2 regions of the Paenibacillus sp. A14 genome follow, and region 2 is predicted to be linked to the other one. Evidence: predicted binding sites of a transcription regulator. Region 2 holds the regulator's gene; the other holds the start of a gene.
The links. The regulator Rex, encoded in region 2, represses fermentation and respiration genes when NADH is low (regulators of the CRP and FNR family bind a similar motif). The targets are predictions, from matches to a motif close to TTGTGAAATATTTCACAA.
Positions count from the first base shown of each region.

Region 1: a site for Rex is predicted at 767-784, ahead of V4U88_RS01390 (polymer-forming cytoskeletal protein). Genes of this name have one in related genera too.

Region 1 is NZ_JBAGJD010000001.1:274,845-284,705, reverse strand. It holds gene V4U88_RS01400 (ATP-binding protein) at 1-107, shown strand, start outside; gene V4U88_RS01395 (response regulator transcription factor) at 91-714, shown strand; gene V4U88_RS01390 (polymer-forming cytoskeletal protein) at 846-1,403, shown strand; gene V4U88_RS01385 (transcriptional regulator SplA domain-containing protein) at 1,565-1,834, shown strand; gene splB (spore photoproduct lyase) at 1,831-2,859, shown strand; gene V4U88_RS01375 (hypothetical protein) at 2,960-3,136, shown strand; gene V4U88_RS01370 (MFS transporter) at 3,250-4,476, shown strand; gene V4U88_RS01365 (putative quinol monooxygenase) at 4,719-5,021, opposite strand; gene V4U88_RS01360 (thioredoxin family protein) at 5,132-5,446, shown strand; gene V4U88_RS01355 (DMP19 family protein) at 5,716-6,165, shown strand; gene V4U88_RS01350 (sucrose-specific PTS transporter subunit IIBC) at 6,324-8,258, opposite strand; gene V4U88_RS01345 (carbohydrate kinase family protein) at 8,251-9,237, opposite strand; gene V4U88_RS01340 (glycoside hydrolase family 32 protein) at 9,265-9,861, opposite strand, start outside.
Region 2 is NZ_JBAGJD010000001.1:406,140-416,000, reverse strand. It holds gene V4U88_RS01990 (biotin--[acetyl-CoA-carboxylase] ligase) at 1-490, shown strand, start outside; gene panB (3-methyl-2-oxobutanoate hydroxymethyltransferase) at 767-1,636, shown strand; gene panC (pantoate--beta-alanine ligase) at 1,633-2,547, shown strand; gene panD (aspartate 1-decarboxylase) at 2,540-2,923, shown strand; gene V4U88_RS01970 (tetratricopeptide repeat protein) at 3,033-3,665, shown strand; gene dinG (ATP-dependent DNA helicase DinG) at 3,846-6,704, shown strand; gene V4U88_RS01960 (redox-sensing transcriptional repressor Rex) at 6,740-7,402, shown strand; gene V4U88_RS01955 (amidohydrolase) at 7,380-8,678, shown strand; gene V4U88_RS01950 (cell wall elongation regulator TseB-like domain-containing protein) at 8,730-9,215, shown strand; gene V4U88_RS01945 (hypothetical protein) at 9,407-9,861, shown strand, end outside.

The DNA.
Region 1 (9,861 bases), 130 kb from region 2:
TGGGTGGAGAAATGGAGCTTCAGGCGTCCCCCGGAAAAGGGACGAGAGTAACGCTGAAGCTTGCGGCGTACGAACGAAAGGAGGGCGATTATGGAAAACTTGGTTAACATTATTCTGCTGGATGATCATCCGCTCGTAATGGAGGGGTTAAAGAACCGGCTTGAAGAAGAGCCGACTTTCTCGGTTCAGGCGGCGTTTTCGGATCCCCTGGTGTTATTGGATCAGATCGACCGGTATGAACCGGATGTGTTGGTTATGGATGTTTCCATGCCGAAACTGGACGGGTTTGAGCTTGCGTCCATCTTGAAGGGGAAGTACGGAGCTTCATTGAAGCTGATTATGTTGTCCGGATATGTGTATGACGAGTTTTACAGAAAGGCCTACGAGCTTGGCGTCAACGCCTATTTATCCAAACAGGCGACGTATCCGCAAATTATCAATGCAATTCGGCAGAGCATGACAGGCCATGTGCTGATGCCCGAGAAGCTGTTCGCCAAACTCCCGGTAGACCCGTTGACTCCTATGGAACAACGGGTTCTGGTCCTCGTGGCCAGAGAGCTCACCAACAAGGATATCGCCCGGGAACTGGTGGTCAGCCAGCGGACGGTGGAATACCATATCAGTTCGATTATCCAAAAGCTGGAGGTCAAGACGCGAATCGGCGCTGTGGCCAAGGGATATGAACTGGGAATTCTCGGACCGGTGCAGCTATAGACGAGACGGGCGAAACCTAAAATGGAGTGCAAAAGTGAATAATATCACATGCTTGTGAAAATTGTCACATTACTTGCTGCTGCTTTTAATTATAATCAACTTGTAATCAAAAAGAGTAGGGGGAAACCACTGTGAAAATCTTTAAAGGCTTATTGGTTGCGGGTGTCGCCATCGCATTGTTGTCCGGATGCGGCGCCAAAGAGGAGAAAGCGGCTGAACCGGATAAGGCTGCCGGGCAAACCGCTACCGCCGAACAACCGGATGCGGTAACGACCGCTTCCATCGTAAATGATGCGGATGCGTTCATCAATGCGGTTAGTGAGAAAGGAACCTGGATCATCGCCACTTTGGGTGATTTGACGGTTGACAAGGACGTTGTGGTGGCTGGGGAATTCCACGACAAGAACAAACCGGACGGCGATATTTACCGTAAAATCGCCCTTTACACGCAAGACGAGAACCATAAGATTACCGCTTCTTTCACCCTGACGGTGCCTAAGCTTACGGTGCAAAGCGAAAACTTGAGAATTCAAGGCGGCACGGTTAAGGGTGACGTCTACGTCGAAGCGAACGGATTTAATCTGCATGAGTCGGCAACGGTAGACGGAAATATTTATTATGCCAACGAGGATGTCAAAGCGTCCGCCAAAATCGATGGTAAAGTAACGGGCACTGCTGAAGTGAAATAATCCGTTTTCTGCATAACAAGGGGGAGCCAAGTCGGCTCCCTTTTTTGTGTTTGAAATTTAGTTTTACGGTTTGGGATGCCGTAAATATTTTCTTGCCCGAAGGGAAATACATAAGTTACTTGAAGTGATTTTTTGAGGAAAGGAAGGGTAGGAGAATGGAAATGTACGATGAACAAGAGAATGGGGCTCAAACTTATAGAGCGGGAGACATCATCTATGTGTTTTACCGGAACCCGCATACCCAGGATGTAGCTAACATCCAGGAAGCCGCGGTTGTGAATCATCCGGAGAAGCCGGGAGAATTAGCGGTTTTCCTGTATGAGACCTACTATCCGCTGACGGATGAGATGGCCGTCTATTCCACGGCACAGGAGGCGGAACAAGCCTACAACGATGTTTACGGGCCGGCCGCCGAGGGGATTTGGGAATGAATCCTCCGTTTACCCCGCGGCTTGTTTATTTCGAGCCGGATGCTCTGGATTATCCGCTGGGCAGAGAGCTTATGCAAAAGTTTGAAAAGATGAAGCTGGATATTCGCTATACGACCTCGCACAACCAAATCCGGAATTTGCCGGGCGACAGCGATCTGCAAAAATACCGTGTAGCCAAGTCGACACTTGTCGTAGGCATCCGCAAAACGCTGAAATTCGACACGTCCAAGCCTTCCGCCGAATATGCGATTCCGTTTGCGACGGGATGTATGGGCCATTGCCATTACTGCTACCTGCAGACGACCATGGGGACCAAGCCCTATATCCGGACATATGTCAACGTGGAGGAAATTTTGGAAGCGGCGGATCGGTATATGGCGGAGAGAGCGCCGGAAATGACCCGGTTCGAAGCCTCCTGCACTTCGGATATTGTGGGGATCGATCATCTGACGCACACCTTAAAACGGGCGATTGAACATTTCGCATTGTCGGAGTACGGGAAACTTCGGTTCGTAACGAAATTCCATCATGTTGATCATCTGCTGGATGCCCGGCATAACGGCAAAACCCGTTTTCGCTTTAGCATAAACGCGGACTATGTGATCAAAAACTTTGAACCGGGGACATCGCCTTTGGACAAGAGAATTGAAGCCGCCGGAAAGGTGGCGCGGGCCGGCTATCCGCTCGGTTTTATCGTCGCTCCGATCTATCTTCATGAGGGATGGGAGGATGGGTATCGCCACATGTTCGAACGACTTGACGCCGAATTGCCCGCCGATGCGAGAGACGATATCACCTTTGAATTTATTCAGCACCGGTTCACCAAGCCGGCCAAGCGGATCATCGAGAAAAATTACCCCATGACCAAGCTCGAGCTGGACGAAGAGAAGCGGAGGTACAAATGGGGCAAATACGGGATCGGCAAATACATCTATCAAAAGGAAGAAGAGGAGGATATCAAATCCCGCCTTTTTTCATATATGGAGACGTTTTTCCCGCAGGCGAAGCTGGAGTATTTTACTTAAGGCGGAAAGGGGAATAGGCGGAAGGGTGCGTTGGTGTGATTTTTGTTACTGTACAAGCGGGGCTTTTATTGTAATCCTACCTTAGGAGGTGGGTAAGCCGATGAAAGTCCAATACCCTTTACAAGCCAGCCCTGAGCTTAGCGCGATCAAGGAGGCCCTTAAACCGTTCGGAGGGCGCTGCGCGAAGGTAGTCGACGGGACGCTGGAATTTCAGATCAAAGATGATCAGCAAAACGCCGCATATGAAGCGCTGAAGCAAAAAGGATTTGTCCGCTAAAAGCCGGGGAGGATTCCCCGGTTTTTTCTTTCGTTGGGCAGTTTGAATCCGCCTTCAGTCATGTTACAATATTGGCGATAAAAACCAATTTTCCATATAAAAAGGAGAAAGACGTGAGTAACTGGAAAAAAGATATTGTGCTGTTTTTGAGCAGCCAGACCATTTCGCTGTTTGGCTCGTCCTTGGTCCAATATGCCATCATGTGGCACATTACGCTGACTACCCAATCCGGGGTTATGATGACGCTGTTCATTTTGTGCGGCTTTATTCCGACCTTTATCCTGTCTCCTTTTGCGGGGGTATGGGCGGACCGTTTTAACCGAAAATGGCTGATTATTTTGTCGGACGGCATGATCGCCACCGCGACGCTGATTCTTGCCGTTGTCTTTTTGCTCGGTTACGAGGCGGCCTGGCTTCTGTTCGTGATATCGGCGATCCGCGCTTTAGGGACAGGAATCCAGACACCGGCAGTCGGCGCTATTCTGCCGCAAATCGTGCCGCAAGACAAGCTGACGAAGGTTAACGGAACGAACGGCACGCTGCAAGCGGTGATCATGTTTGTCTCCCCGATGGTCAGCGCGGCCTTGCTGACGAAAGCGTCGATCGTAAGCATTTTCTTTATCGATGTTATCACCGCGGCCATCGCCATTCTCACGCTGCTTTTGTTCTTTAATATCCCTGCTCACAAGAAGGCTGCCGAAAAGCAAACGACAGGCTATTTCAGCGACTTGAAAGAGGGGCTGCTCTACATAAAAAACCATCGCTTCCTAAAAATCTTTTTTCTGTTTTTCGCGGTCCTGTTCGTGCTGATGGCGCCGGCCGCATTTTTGACGCCGCTGCAAGTTACGCGCAGCTTCGGCGACGATGTCTGGCGGTTAACCGCCATCGAAATTGCCTTCTCCATCGGGATGATGGCGGGCGGGGGGCTGATCGCGGTCTGGGGCGGCTTCAAAAATAAAATCCGGACGGTCATGCTTGCCGGCGTGGTGATGGGGGGCTGTACGTTGGCGCTCGGAGTTGTTCCGGTATTCTGGACATACCTGCTGTTCATGGCTGTCTTCGGCATCGCTATGCCGATGTTCAATACGCCTTCAACGGTGCTGCTTCAAGAAAAAGTCGACGAAAACCTCATGGGAAGGGTATTCGGGGTCCTCGGCATGATTTCCACGTCGATGATGCCGATCGGCATGCTGATTTTCGGCCCGCTGGCGGATGCCGTCCGAATCGAATGGCTCCTTGCGGGCACTGGCGTCATGCTTATGCTTCTCGCCGTGCTTCTGGGGCGGAATCGGGTGCTGCTCGAGGCGGGCAGGCCGGAGAAGCGGGGGGCAGTCGAGTGACCAAAGCGTTGACGTTGGGAGAACCTGGTCGACAACGGCAGCCCAAAGGCGGATGCGAAAAAACCTGCAAATCTGCAGTTTTTTTTTGCATAGGCGCTCTATTAATAAAATTGAGGCAAATCTGCATTTATGTAAGGCGAAAGATGCTTCAAACTCCGAAATTTCCAAAAATCACTGCATCCTCGCATCCTTTTCGGTTGCCTACGGGTGGGACATGGGAGCCGCCAGCCGGATTACGGGCTTTAGACACCAAACCCGCCAACGACCTTTAATTGGGTGCCTGCCATATTTGCAATAAAGGGCCTCCCTTTGGAGATTACGGCCCTCGTGGACTCCAACTTAAGTGAAGCCGCGTGGGCATCCGCATCCCGCCAAATTTCCATAATCCAGATCGAGTCGGGATCCGCCTCGTCCACATTGATCGCGTACAGTTCGCAACCATCCGCCGCTTCCATCGCTTGAGCCGCTTCCAGCATAATATCCAGCAAAGTATCCCGCTGACCCGTATGTGCGACAAGTTTGGCGGTCATTCCGAATTTGCTCATGTTAACACCTCCTCTTTTACGGGTATCATATCTTACAAGACGCTTGCATTTCAATGGTTTGAATATTTATTATATAAATATATAGATTTAAAATAAGGGAGAGGGCCAACTTGGAAAAAATTCAATCGGAAGAACAATATCAACAGGCGATTCAGAGCGACAAATATACCGTGATCAAATTCGAGACGAACTGGTGCCCGGACTGCAAAAACCTGGACCGTTTTATCGGTGATATCGTGGCCGAGCATGCGGACAAAGATTTTTATGCGATGGATGCGGAGCAATTCCAGCCGATCGCGGAGGCCAATGAGGTACGCGGCATCCCGAGCTTGCTCGTATTCAAAAACGGGGAGAAAGTCGCTCATCTGCACAGTAAATTTGCCAAGACGCCCGGCCAGGTCAGAGAGTATTTGGCGGGTTTGTAAGAGAAATAGGCATTTTCATGTTAAACACCAGCACCGCAGGCCTTTCAAATGGAAAGGGTCTGCGGTTTTTTTCAGGATGGGTTACTCCTGATCATGAGGGTCCGCGCGCATATCCCAGACGTAATGATGCCTGTTACCAAAGATCGACTTCCAATCCATTCGCTATTCCTCCTAAAGTCGTCTACCGGGTTAACAAGGGATAGTTTAAGATTAATCTATCAACGGAGATAGGTGCAACTCATCCAAATGAAGAGAGAAGGCAAGCAGAAATGAGCGAGACGAATTTAAATGACGCTTGGTACGATTTTGCCGGGGCCTTTGTGGATAAAAAGAACGCGTCATCCTTGCGGTGGCAGGTTTTGACTTCGGACGAACAAGAAATCGCCGCGTTATGGCTCCTGGAAGCCGATATGTATAACGGCGGATTTATCCAGTTTTTTTGCAACTGGGGCGAAGAGGCGTATCTCTATGCGGTCAGGGCCCTTCAAGCGATTGGAGCGGTGCGGGCGCTGGAGCTTGTCACTTCGGGCTACGCCTGCATCGAGCGATTGGAACAAGACGACCGTCTTAAGCAGTTATGGGACATTCCGAAGTTTTTGACCACGGAGGAGGAGGCGCGGCTCGATGAACTGGACCAGCGATTTTGGGAGGATCCGGACCGGATTGCGGAAACCGCCTATCGGTACTATGCGGTGAAATTGGGGATTCCCGCCCCGTAACTCCGCTGTGACAGACCGGCCGGTTAATAAGCAAACGGGAATTGTTCCCGGTAATTGGCTCCTGTACAGCCGCGTTATGTGCCGTATGCAGCCAAGCAGGTGAAGCGAAAAAAACAGGCAACCTTGAAGAACGACCGTTCTTCAGGTTGCCTGTTTTTTTACAATTGGACGGTAATTACCGTTTCATCGTTAGCCTTAACCTCACCTTCAAAAGAAGGAACGACCTGCTTAACGGCATCCAGGCCGGAAGGAATCAGCACGGGAGTAACCAGGGGAAGTCCCGCCTGCCGGATCAGATCCATGTCAAACTCAATAAGGAGTTGACCTTTTGCAACTTTGTCTCCGGTGTTGACATGTGTGGTAAATCCGTTCCCTTTGAGTCCGACCGTATTGATGCCGATATGAATCAACAGCTGCACTCCGCTCTCATGCTCGAGGATGACAGCGTGTTTACTCTTGTCCATGACATGGGCCACAGTTCCGTCGAACGGGGCGAACGCTTTACCTTCCGCCGGTTGGATCGCTATACCTTCACCCATGTGCTTTTCCGCAAAAGCGGGGTCCGGCACCTCGGAAAGAGGCACCGCTTCTCCGGTAATCGGGGAAGGGATCTCCAGCTTCTCAACTTTACCTTGAGCCGGAGGGCTCACCGCTTGAACTACTTGCGCTGGCGCATCGGTCTTGACTGATCCTTCGGCTTCCGCGGAAACCGCTTCGTTCTTGTAACCGAAGAACCAGGTCAACGTGAAAGCGATGACCATAGCAACCACATTCGTCAAAATGTACAAAGGCAGTTGACTGTTCAGATACAGCAGAGTGCCCGGGATGACCGTAATCGACATGCCCGTACCGGCCATTTGGAAAAGGGAAGCGAGGAAACCGCCGACCGCCCCGCCGATCAATCCCATAACAAAGGGTTTCACGTATCTTAAGTTGACCCCGAAAATGGCCGGCTCCGTGATCCCAAGAAATGCCGACAGGGAGGAAGGGAGAGCCAGCGCTCTCAGCTTCATGTTCTTCGTCTTCATTCCTACCGCGAGACATGCTGCGGCTTGTGCCGCCATGGCGGTGGTGATAATCGCGTTAAACGGATTGTTGCCCTTTTGTTCAAGCAGCTGAATTTCCAGGAAGTTAAAGATATGATGAACGCCTGAAACCACAATAATTTGATGGAAAAAGCCGATAACCAGACCGGCGATGCCGAAAGGCAGCTCCAATACAGCGACCGTTCCGTGAAGCACCCACTCTTCCAAAGAGTGGAAAACCGGGCCGATCGCAAATAACCCGAGGGTAATCATGATCAGCAAAGTAATAAAAGGAGTCAGAATCAGATCAAGGGCTTCAGGGATACGTTTACGCAAAAACTTCTCCAGCTTCGCGCCGATCAGGCCCACAAAGAACGCCGGCAATACGGACCCTTGATATCCTACAACCGGAATGAAGCCGAACATGGTCAGCGCCTCCGCGGAACCGTCGGCAACGCTGTAAGCGTTGGGAAGGGCGGGGTTGACCAGCATAAGGCCGAGCACAATCCCCAGCACCGGACTTCCTCCAAATACTCTGAAAGCGGACCAGGCCACCAAGGCAGGAAGGAACGCAAACGCAGTGTCCGTCAATACCTGAGTAAACAACAGGAAATTAGGCGAGATATCTCCAGGCGCGGCTCCAAACCAGGAAAGAACCAGTTCCTGGGTCAACAAGCCCCGCAGGCCCATAAAAAGACCGGTCGCCACCAGCACGGGAATAATCGGAACGAACACATCACCGAACGTACGGATCGCGCGTTGAAAGGCATTGCCCTGTTTCTTTCCCTGCTTCTTCAACTCATCGGTCGACGTACTTTCAATACCAAGCTTCTCGACTTCCTCAAAGATACGGTTCACCGTACCCGTGCCGAAAATAATTTGATACTGGCCGGAGTTGAAGAACGCACCCTTGACTTTATCGATATTTTCGACTTGCTTCTGGTTGATTTTATCTTTATCCAGCACCATGATGCGAAGGCGGGTCGCACAATGGGCGAAGGAAGCGATATTTTCTTTTCCTCCGACTGCTTCGATAACCGCTTTAGCGATTTGTTGATTTTCAGACATGGCTTTCATTCTCCTTCGCTATGATTTCTTCGACTTGCTCAACGGTTGGCAGGGAGGGGATAGCTCCCTTTCCGGTTGTGGTGATGGCTCCGCAGGCATTGGAAAATCGTAGCAAAGCTGCATGCTCTTCCGATAAAATGGAGCTTAAATTTTGCGGCGTGGCTTTATGCTCCAGCAGTTGATGCAGGAACCCGCCGATAAAAGCATCTCCGGCACCGGTCGTATCCTGCGCCTTCACTTTAAAGCCATCCGATTTAAATCTTTGCTGCGGCAGGATTAGATCCGCACCTTGCGAGCCTTTTGTAAAGATGACGGCCTGAACGTCGCCGGTAAACAAGGAAGCCAGCGCTTGTTCCTCGTCCGGAATCCCTGTAATGAAGCCCAATTCATCCTCCGATATTTTTAAAAGATGGGCTTTGGGGAGAAACGTCTGTATGGTTTGGCGATAGGCTTCATGATCGTTCCACAAGGGCAAGCGCACATTGGGGTCGAAGCTTACTATTCCGCCCCGGCTTTTGATCGCGTCAATCGCTTTGACATGAGCCTGCTTCATCGGGCTTTCCACTAAATCCACCGAACCGAAGTGTAAAAGGTCGCCCGCTTGAAAGACGTCCGGGTCGATCTCCTCCCCGGTCAAGAGCAGGTCGGAGGACGGGTTACGGTAAAACGAAAAGTCCCGTTCCCCGTCGGCGCGCAAAGATACGAAGGCCAGACCGGTGTTGGCCTCGCCGGTTCTTTTGACCAAATCGATCCTTACTCCGGCTTCCGTCAACTGTTCCAGTAGAAAGTCGCCAAAGGCATCATTGCCCAGTTTGGTAATGATCGAGGCGGTGCTGCCCAACTTGGCCGCCGTCGCGGCTACATTGGCCGGAGCGCCCCCCGCGGCGCGTTCGAATGAAACGACATCTTTAAGCGCTTGACCCGCCTGCCGGGGGATAAAGTCAATCAACACTTCTCCAATTGCATATAATGTTCCCACGTACTCACCTTCAAACATAAAATTGGTTTAGATATCCCATTTGCAGACACGGAACTCCGCCGTTCCGCCGGAACAAAACAATCGAATTTCCTTGCTCGCAGGATCCGGGAAAATGCGGCTTGTAAACACTTCTTCTCCATCGTTGATAAAGATCTCCACGGAGGACGTGTCCACGAACAGATGGAATTTGAGCCTGTCCGCGTTGAAGCCGCAGCGGCGGATGTTTCCATTGATTTCATCCATAGCCTGACCCGAGAACGTGCGGTCGAGGATGATTTTTTTCTGGCCGGTGTCGTATTTGAGCACCGTTTTCTCATGGCCGGAAGCCCGGAATTCTAGCCCCAATTCCTCCGCGTCGAACATTGAAATTTCGCATATCAGCTCATAGGAAGTTCCGTCAAACCCGTTTAGATGTTTCACTTCGTCTTTCAGGGTAAGCGTGGCGCCGCTTTGGGTTTTACGGAGCTTGGCCAGCTCGGGGACCGGTTGCTGAATCAGCTTATTGCCGCCCTGGATCGTAAGTTGGCGGGGGATCGTCAAGCAGCCGGACCAGCCATGGGTGTCCGTCGGGTATGCTACATCCGGCAGCCCCATCCAGGCGACCAAAATCCGCCGTCCATCCGG
Region 2 (9,861 bases):
CCGGGCGATCCGGAAAACAAGCGGCGTCGATGCGGGCATTAAATGGCCAAACGACCTGCTGGTACAAGGCAAAAAAGTGTGCGGAATTCTTGTGGAATCCGTCAGCGAGGATGAACGGATCCGATATTGTATCGCGGGAATCGGTATCGACGTGAATGTGGAAGCCCGAGAATTGCCAGCCGACTTGCAGCCGGTGGCGACATCGCTGAAAATCGAAAGCGGACAAACCCAGGATCGCGCCGCCTTGATCGCGGCCGTGATGAATGAACTGGAGGAGCTTTACTTCCTTTATGAGCAGGAAGGATTTACGCCGATTCGGCATCTGTGGGAGGCGTTGTCCGTTACACTCGGAAAACGGGTGACGGTACAGACGCCCCAAGAGGAAATGTCGGGCGTGGCCGATGCTTTGGACGAGTCCGGGGCACTGGTTCTCTTGGATGAGAATGGGGAGCCATACACGCTTTTTTCCGGGGAAGTCCAACTTGCCTGATGAAAAATCTAACGCATTTTGTTATACTGTCCTCATGAGGCGATATCGAAGTTTCGAATTGCACTCATGAGGGCACAATACAGCTGTTTAAGAATTAGGGTTTCACAAATGACGTTGGATTCTGCTCTGAGCCGAAGAGGACCGAGACAGAAAGAACGAGCGCTAGTAACTCTTCTTTGGATTTCGGACCTTTTTAGTGCGTAAACTAAAAGGTTTTTTTGTCGTGCCATCCATAGTGATGATGCGTAAGGGAAACCGGAGGAGATGGGGAAAACCATGGCAGTAAAGCAAGCTCTAAACATTGTGAAGATGAAAAAAATGAAGCAGGAAGGTCAGCCGATTACGATGATCACCGCTTACGATTACCCTTCGGCCAAACTGGCTGAGGAGGCGGGGATCGATGTGCTGCTGGTCGGGGATTCGCTCGGAAACGTCGTGCTCGGCCACAATTCCACCATTCCCGTGACGACAGAGGATATCGTCTACCACACCCGGGCGGTCGCCCGCGGGGCACAGCACACGTTTATCGTGGCGGACCTGCCTTTTATGACATATCACGGCAGCATCGATGAGACGCTGCGAACGGTGCGGCGCATCATGCAGGAGGGACATGCGCACGCCGTCAAAATGGAGGGCGGGGCCGAGATCGCGGATACGGTCCGCACCATCGTGCAAGCCGGAGTGCCCGTACTGGGGCATATTGGACTGACGCCGCAGTCCGTCAATCAGATCGGCGGGTACCGCGTCCAGGGGAAGGACGAGCGGGATGCCAAACGCTTGCTGGCCGATGCCAAGGCGCTGGAGGAAGCCGGCGTATTCGGCATTGTGTTGGAGCTCGTGACGGAAGAAGTCGCCGGGGCGATCACGTCGGAAATCGGCGTTCCCACCATCGGAATCGGAGCCGGACGAAACGTGGATGGCCAGGTGCTCGTCTTCCACGATCTGCTGAAGTATGACCCCGATTACCGCGAGAAACGCTTTGTCAAAACGTACGCGGATATCAGCGCAAGGATTCGAGAAGGGATCGCCGCTTATGTAAGTGAAGTGAAGCACCGCGCTTTTCCGGCGGAGCAACATGTGTTTGCCGCGGAAGAAGGCGTGCTTGACAGTTTGTACGGTCCAGGAAAGGCGGGGATCCGGGGATGAAGGTATTTCGAAAAATCGGCGAGCTTGCCCATTTTCTGGGCGAAGAGCGTTTTAACGCGGCGGTCCGGCAAGGAAAAAAAATTAAAACCGGCTTCGTGCCGACGATGGGCTACCTGCATGAAGGGCATGCCAGCCTGCTTCGGCGGGCACGCGGGGAAAATGATCTGGTCGTGCTGAGCATCTTCGTCAATCCGATCCAGTTTGGACCGAACGAAGATTTTGAACGTTATCCCCGCAAGGAGGAACAGGATTTGGCTTTGGCTGAACGCGAGGGAGTGGACGCGGTATTTTTGCCCACGGTGGAGGAAATGTACCCTAAGCCTACCCGCACGAAAATCAAGGTGGAGGGGTTGACCGACTCGCTGTGCGGCGCCTCCCGGCCCGGCCATTTCGACGGAGTAACCACGGTGGTGGGGAAATTGCTGCATATCGTCCGGCCGGACCAAGCTTATTTCGGCCAGAAAGACGCCCAACAGGCGGCCGTTGTAGCGCAGATGGTTGAGGACTTGAATTTCCCCGTCCGCATCGTGCCGTGCCCGATTATCCGGGAGAGCGACGGTTTGGCGCTGAGCTCCCGGAACGTATACTTGAGCCCGGAAGAGCGCCAGGCGGCACTGGTCCTTTCCGGAAGCCTGCTAAAGCTTCAGACGGAAGTGGAAGCGGGGGTGGAAATAACCGCCGGGCAGGCCAGGAAGGCGGTCATCCAAGCGATTGAGGCCGAGCCGCTGGCTGTTATCGACTATGTGGAGGTTGTCCGTTTTCCGTCATTGGAGCCGCTTGACGGCGGGACCGTGCTTGGCGAGACCGCGGAGCAAGAGGGTGTCCTTGTCGCCCTGGCGGTCAAATTTGGCAAAACCCGCTTGATCGACAACGTGATTTTGATGAATAAGGGGGAGCAGTTCCATGTTTAGAACGATGATGAAGTCGAAGATTCACCGGGCCACGGTGACGGAGGCCAACCTGAATTATGTGGGCAGCATAACGATTGATGAGGATCTGATGGAATCGGCGGATCTGTTGGAGAACGAAAAGGTGCAGATCGTCAACAACAATAACGGCGCCCGTCTGGAAACCTATGTTATCCCGGGGCCGCGCGGCAGCGGGGTCATCTGCCTGAACGGCGCTGCGGCCCGGCTGGTTCAACCCGGTGATCAGGTGATCATCATTTCTTATGCGATGCTGTCCGCCGAGGAAGTGCGGAGCCATAAGCCAACCGTCGTGTTTGTCGACTCGGGCAACCGGCCCGTCGAGAAAGCGACTCAGGAACTGCATGCCACGGTGCGATAAGGCTCTTCAAGCCGCAAGCAATTAATCCCTTCGGGAATGAAATGTCCGCCTTCAACAAAAAATGAACGTAAGGCTCGCACTGACTTCATTTTGTTAGGGGTGAATGGTGATGATGTTTCAGCACATGTTTGCGGAAATGAATGAGATGTTGGATGAGGTTATTCAGTTCTATCCAATAGCCCATGGCACCCAGAAACAGGATTTGGCAAAGAAATGGCATTTGCTTCAGCAGATGAGCGATGGAATTATCGAAGAGTGGCTGAGCTTTGAAGAGAAGATGGGCTTGTTGCGCCAGAGTTCTGCAGGCCCCCAAGGCGATTTTGCCGCTAAGCTGCCCGAAATGGATTGCGATGCGTTTGTCAAAGGACAGGGGTATTACAAACTGATGATGTTTCCGCAGGCGCTTACCCACTTTAAACAGGCATTGGAACAGTTTCCGGAAAGCCCCTCGGCGCGAACGTATTTGGCAATGTGCCATCTGCATATGGAGGAAACCGATGAGGCGATTCCGCACTTTTGGCGGGTGCTGGAAGGGACGGAGAATAAACGGCTAAGGTCGATTATTTACAACGCCCTGGGCTGCATCGAGGCGCAAAGAGGCGGCCGCGCCAAGGCCAAGGAGTATTTTACCCTGGCGCACTATCATGATCCTTCGTTGGCCGAGCCGCTTTCGAACTTGGAAGCCTGCATGCGAAGCACCGGAAAGCTGAAGTACGGGAATGAACTGACCTCCCTCCTTTAAAATGAACTTATCTTGATTTAGCGTAATTTGATGTACTCGGAAGAAACGGTGTGTCCCGGGATCGCGGGAGACATCGTTTTTTTCTGGAAGGAGGCCTCCCGTCCGCTTCACGCAATTTTCAAATCGGATCACTTCTGTTATGCTGTAAAAGAGACTGGAACGAAAGGGACTTAGGAATCAATGAAATATGCCGTACTCGATTTTGAAACGACAGGAAACCAGTCCTCTGATGAAATTATTCAAGTAGGGCTTGCCATTATAGATGAAGAACAGAATATTTCCCAAGTGTATCGTTCCTTTGTCAAACCGGGAATCCCGATTCCGCCGTTTATTACGAACCTGACGGGAATTACGGAAGAGGATGTCAAGGATGCGCCGGAACTGGATGAAGTGATGGTGGACCTGGTTCCGCTCTTGAACGATGCCGTACTCGTCGGCCATAACGTAGCCTTTGATTTCAATTATTTGCAGAGCGCGCTCGATAAGACAGGGTATTTGCCCTTTACCGGGCGGATTCTCGATACGATGGATTTCTTGAAAATCTTCTTTCCTTCGCTGACAACCTATCAACTGGGGATGGTCGCTGTCGAGTTCGGCGTAGAGCATGAGCGCCCCCATCAGGCCGACAGCGACGCTTTGGCCACAGCACTGATCTTCCTGAAGTGTCTGGAGGAGCTGGAAGGGCTGCCGCTTCTGGTGGTTCAGCGTTTGGCCGACCTGTTCGCCGGCGAGGATAGCGACCTCGGCTGGTTCTTCGACGCCATGCTTCAGGAGAGAGAGCGGGAAGGAGAGCCGAGCCCGGACGGTTTTGTGTATTACCGCCAGTTTGCGCTCCAGGTTGAGGACTGGATGGATATCGAGCCGGCCAGGAATGGCCTTTCCGACAATCCGCTCAAGGACGTCTCGTTCGAGCAGTTTATGGATCAGGTGCGGGAGCGTCTCAAGACGATATTGCCGGAATACGAGGAGCGCGAAGCGCAGAATATGATGCTGTCCGAAGTCGGCAAAGCGTTTGCCGAGGACAAGCACTTGTTGATCGAAGCGGGGACCGGAACGGGAAAATCGCTCGGATATCTTTTGCCGGCCATCTATCATAGTGTCAAACAGGACGATAAGGTGATGGTCAGCACGCATACGATCAATTTGCAGGAGCAGCTTAGGGAAAGGGATGTCCCCTTGCTTACTGATGCGGTTCCGTTTCCGTTTCGGGCCGCCGTATTCAAAGGGCGGCAGCACTATTTGTGTTTGCGCAAATTTGAACATAAAATTAATAGAAGAGACTTTGCCTCACCTAAGGAAGAGGTAATCACCGCCGCCCAGATGATTGTGTGGCTGGCGCACACGGAAACGGGCGACGACGAGGAATTGAACCTCGGAAACCGCGGCGGGGACTTCTGGGAGACGGTGGCGAGCGAGTCCGATTCCTGCCTCGGCCGCTCTTGTCCTTGGTTCCGCAAGTGCTACTACCACAGAGCGAAGCATGAAGCCGGCGTAGCGGACGTGGTCATCACCAATCATTCCAAGCTGTTTACCGATATTCAGGCCGGACACCAGCTGCTGCCCGGGTACGAGCGCCTGGTGATCGATGAGGCCCATCATTTGGAGGAAGTCGCCGGGAAACACCTAGGGCTCCAAATGAAATATTTCACCGTTGTCCATACGCTCACCCGGCTGTTCAAGGACAGCAAGACAGGCCAATTTCCGAATCTGCGCGTGATGCTGGATCAGTCGGGGAGCGAAAAATCGGCCGAGTGGTGCTCCGTCATCGACGGGCTGTATCCGACACTGGTCGATGTGAAGGAAATCTGGGATCGGCTGGCGGACCAGATGTTCGGCTTAATGCCGGAACGCAGCGACGCGGCGCCCGGGGATCCGGGGCAATTTGTGCTGCGCCTGCTGCCCCAGAAGAAACCGAAGCAGTGGGAGGCCCTGTCTGCGCTGGAGAACCAGATCTATACCGCTCTGGGCGACGTGATCCGCAAAGGGGAAAGGCTGATCGGCGAGTTAAAAGACGATGAGCACGACTACGGCTATGACAGCCTGATCACCGATATCGGCGGGCTGCTGAAAGATCTCGCCACCGAGCGGGAAGCGCTTCGCTTTTTTATCAAGCTTGAAGACTTAAGCACGGTCTACTGGATCGAGAGCAATGGCAATTACCGCAGCAAATCGCTGCAAATCTTTGCGGTGCCGATCGATGTGAGCACCCAATTGAAGGAATTTTTCTTCAACAAGAAGAAAAGTGTAGTGATGACTTCGGCGACCCTCTCGGTCGACAAGTCCTTCCAGTACATGATCGATCAATTGGGGCTGACCGAAGCGGCGGAGCAGGAGCGGCTCAACACCTCTATGCTTCCGTCCCCGTTTAATTACCGGGAACAGGCCTTACTTGTCATTCCGCGGGATTTCCCGAGCGTGAAAGGCAGTGTCGGAGACGACCATTTTGTCTCTACGCTCGTTCGGTCCTTGGCCGATACGGCGATCGCCACCCACGGGAGAATGCTGGTCCTGTTCACGTCATACCGGATGCTGCGGCAGGTGTATGATCCGCTGAAGGAGCTGCTTGCCGGACAGGGGATCACCGTAATCGGGCAGGGGATGGACAGCGGAAGCCGAACGAAGCTGACCCGCCGGTTTCAAGGACAGCAAGCCTCAGTTCTGCTTGGCACGAGCAGTTTCTGGGAAGGCGTTGACATTCCCGGCGAGGCCTTGACGAGCCTGGCAATCGTTCGCCTGCCGTTCCAGCCTCCGAACCATCCGCTGGTGGAGGCGAAAAGCGAGAGGCTGCAGCAAGAGAAGAAGAACCCGTTCATGAAACTGTCCGTTCCCCAAGCCGTTATCCGCTTTAAACAGGGTTTCGGCAGACTGGTCCGGTCCTCGCAGGACCGCGGGATCGTGGTGGTTTATGATACTCGGATCTTGGAATCCTATTACGGTAAATACTTCTTGTATTCTTTGCCCGGACCGAAAATGGAGCATATGCCGTTGGAGCAGATGGTGCCTCGAATTTCGGAATGGTTAAACGCCGGGGAATCGTAAGTGTTCCTCAAATCGTGTAAGTAGGGGGAAATTTGATGAAATCGGAAAAAATTTCGGATGCAGTGGTTCGCCGCCTGCCGGTGTACCTGCGCTTTCTCAATGAACTCAGCCGCCGGGAGGTGCCTACGGTCTCTTCGCAGGAACTTGGGCAGAAGCTGGATTTGAATCCGGCGCAAATCCGTAAAGACCTGGCTTACTTCGGAGATTTCGGGCGCAAGGGAATCGGCTACGACGTAACGTATCTGATCGAGAAAATTCGCCAAATTCTGAACCTGGATCAGCAAATTAATGTAGCTTTGATCGGGGCCGGTAATCTTGGCCACGCGTTGTCCAATTATAACGCGTATGTGAAAGATAATATGAAAATTGTAGCGGTCTTTGACGCATCCCCCCACAAAATCGGGACGCAGATCAACCATATTACGATTCAGCCGATCGAGGAGCTGGTGGATACGGTGCGGAGCAGCAACATCCGCATCGGGATCATCACCGTACCCGATGTGGAAGCGCAGCGGGTTGCCGATCAATTGGTGGCTGCGGGAATCGGAGCGATTTTGAATTTTGCGCCAACCATCCTTAAGGTGCCTTCGGAAGTGCGCGTGCATGCGGCGGATTTCACAACCGATTTGATGAGTTTGGCTTATTATCTGGATGGCGGAAAGGAACATACGGAACATGACGCGAAAATGGCTGATTAAAGACGGTACCTTCGCGGTGCCGGATCAGAAAACCCCGATCATCCGGGGCTATATGCTGGTCGAAGGAGACCGGATCACATACGTCGGAACGGAGCGCCCGCAAGGCGTGGAAGGGGCCGAAACGTTTGACGGCAAGGGGCTGTTGTTTCTCCCCGGGTTGATCAATACGCATGGTCATGCGGCGATGTCGCTCTTGCGCGGCTATGGAGACGACATGGTGCTTCAGGAGTGGCTGCAGGAGAAAATGTGGCCGATGGAAGCGAAGTTTACCGGCGAGGATGTATATTGGGGAACGGCCTTGTCCGTGCTGGAGATGCTAAAGGGCGGAACGACCACCTTTTTGGATATGTACGACCATATGGAACAGGTAGCTTCCGTCGTGGATCAATCGGGAATCCGCGCCGTATTGACTCGCGGCGTAATCGGGCTCTGTCCTCCTGAGGTGCAGCAAAGCAAGCTGAACGAAGCGGTGAGCTTTGCGCGCGATTGGCACGGCAAGGCGGACGGACGAATCACCACCATGATTTCGCCGCACTCTCCATATACTTGCCCTCCGGATTACATTGAGAAAATTGTACAGGCGGCACATGAGCTGGATTTGCCGATGCACACGCACATGTCGGAGACGAGAGCCGAGGTGGAGCAAAATGTAGCCGATTACGGCGTCCGCCCGGTTCAGCACCTGCTGAATCTCGGGATGTTCAATCGGCCGACGCTGCTGGCCCACGCCGTCCATCTGACGGACGAGGAGATCGGCGTTTTGGCGGAGCACCGGGTAACGGTATCCCACAACCCGGGGAGCAACCTGAAGCTGGCCAGCGGCGTAGCCCGCGTGCCCGAGTTGCTCAGGGCGGGCGTTACCGTATCGCTGGGAACGGATGGACCCGCCAGCAACAATAACCTCGACATGTTTGAGGAGATTCGCCTGGCGGCGCTGATTCATAAAGGCGTGTCGGGAGACCCGACGGCGGTCCCGGCGGGAGAGGCGCTTCGCATGGGTACGGAATACGGGGCGAAGGCGCTGTTCCTTGAGGATACGGGCCGGCTCGCCGCCGGTATGAAGGCGGATTTTATCGCCCTGAATACGGAACAGGCGCATTTTCTGCCCCGCACGGACTATATTTCCCATATCGTATATTCGGCGGGACCGAAAGATGTGGAGCATGTTTGGGTAAACGGCAAGCAAGTGGTTAAGCATGGCGCTTGCCTGACGCTTGATGAGGAAAAAGTACGTTTTGAAGCCCAAGCTGCGTTCGAGCGCCTTCTCGGCCGATAAGACGATCTACTGTATGTTGAAACTACGCCGATCGGGGAAAGGAAGAGAAGGTTGAGGAACAGAACCAAGTGGATCCTGCTCTCCCTTCTGATGTTGGGGCTCGTCCTCATCGGGCTTCACCGCTTCTATCTTTTTGTACAGCAGGATCTACGGCAGGGGGAGAAGCAAGCGATTCAGCGGGCGATGCGAGAAACCGGACTGACCGAGGCCGATGAGGTCTGGAAATCCGTCTGGGACCAAGTGTGCTGGGTCGTTCAGGGGAAGGATGAAAGCGGCCGGGAAGTCATGGTCTGGCTGCCGGAAAAGGGGAATCCGGAAGTAAAGCCCCTTTCCGAAGGCGTATCGGAGAGTCAAATTCGCAAGATCATTAAAGACAAATTTCCGGGGATAACCCCTGTCCGGTTGATGCCGGGGATATACAACAACCAGTATGTCTGGCAGCTCTTTTACAAAGAGAAAGCCCATCATTTTTACCGGTTTTTCCGATTCAGCGATGGAGAGCCGTTGGAGGAAGTATTTACTTTACCCAACCGGTAAGATCAACTTCAGAACAAAAAGCAGCCCATTGGGCTGCTTTTTTCGTAAAAATTTAAAATAATTTCACAACTTGATTCGAAATCGTATATACGATGTGATATACTCATCTTTGTAAGTTTAATTTGCGTATTTGTCTACCATTTTCTGATATACTTATCATTATATTTTTCTACAGCAAGGAGGACCTCAACGTGAAATTGCGTGTTGGACCGATTGTGGCAAGTGTGGCCGTATCCGCACTGTTGTTGTTCGGAGGATGGTTTGCGTATAGACAATGGGCGGTTGAGAGCCCGTTTGAGCATAAAATCAATTCTATGGAAGGCGTAAAAAGTGTACAAACAGATATTACCCCAAAACAGGTGGAGTTGAAACTTGATTTGGAGCCCGGAACGAATTTGGGCAGCCTCGTTGAGCAAATTGAGCGGGAAGGCGGCAAATGGATCGGCAGCCGCGAAGTAAAAGTGGTCGTGGAAGACAAAGCCTCAGAGAAGCTGAACGAATTGTGGGACAAGGCCTTGTTCCCGATCGCTCAAGCTATGGAAAAGAAAGAGTACACCGATATCACGACTACGTTGGATGAACTGCAAAAGCAGACCGAAGGCGTTTCGGCCAAAGCGGAAATGGACGATAAGAACGTGTATATTAC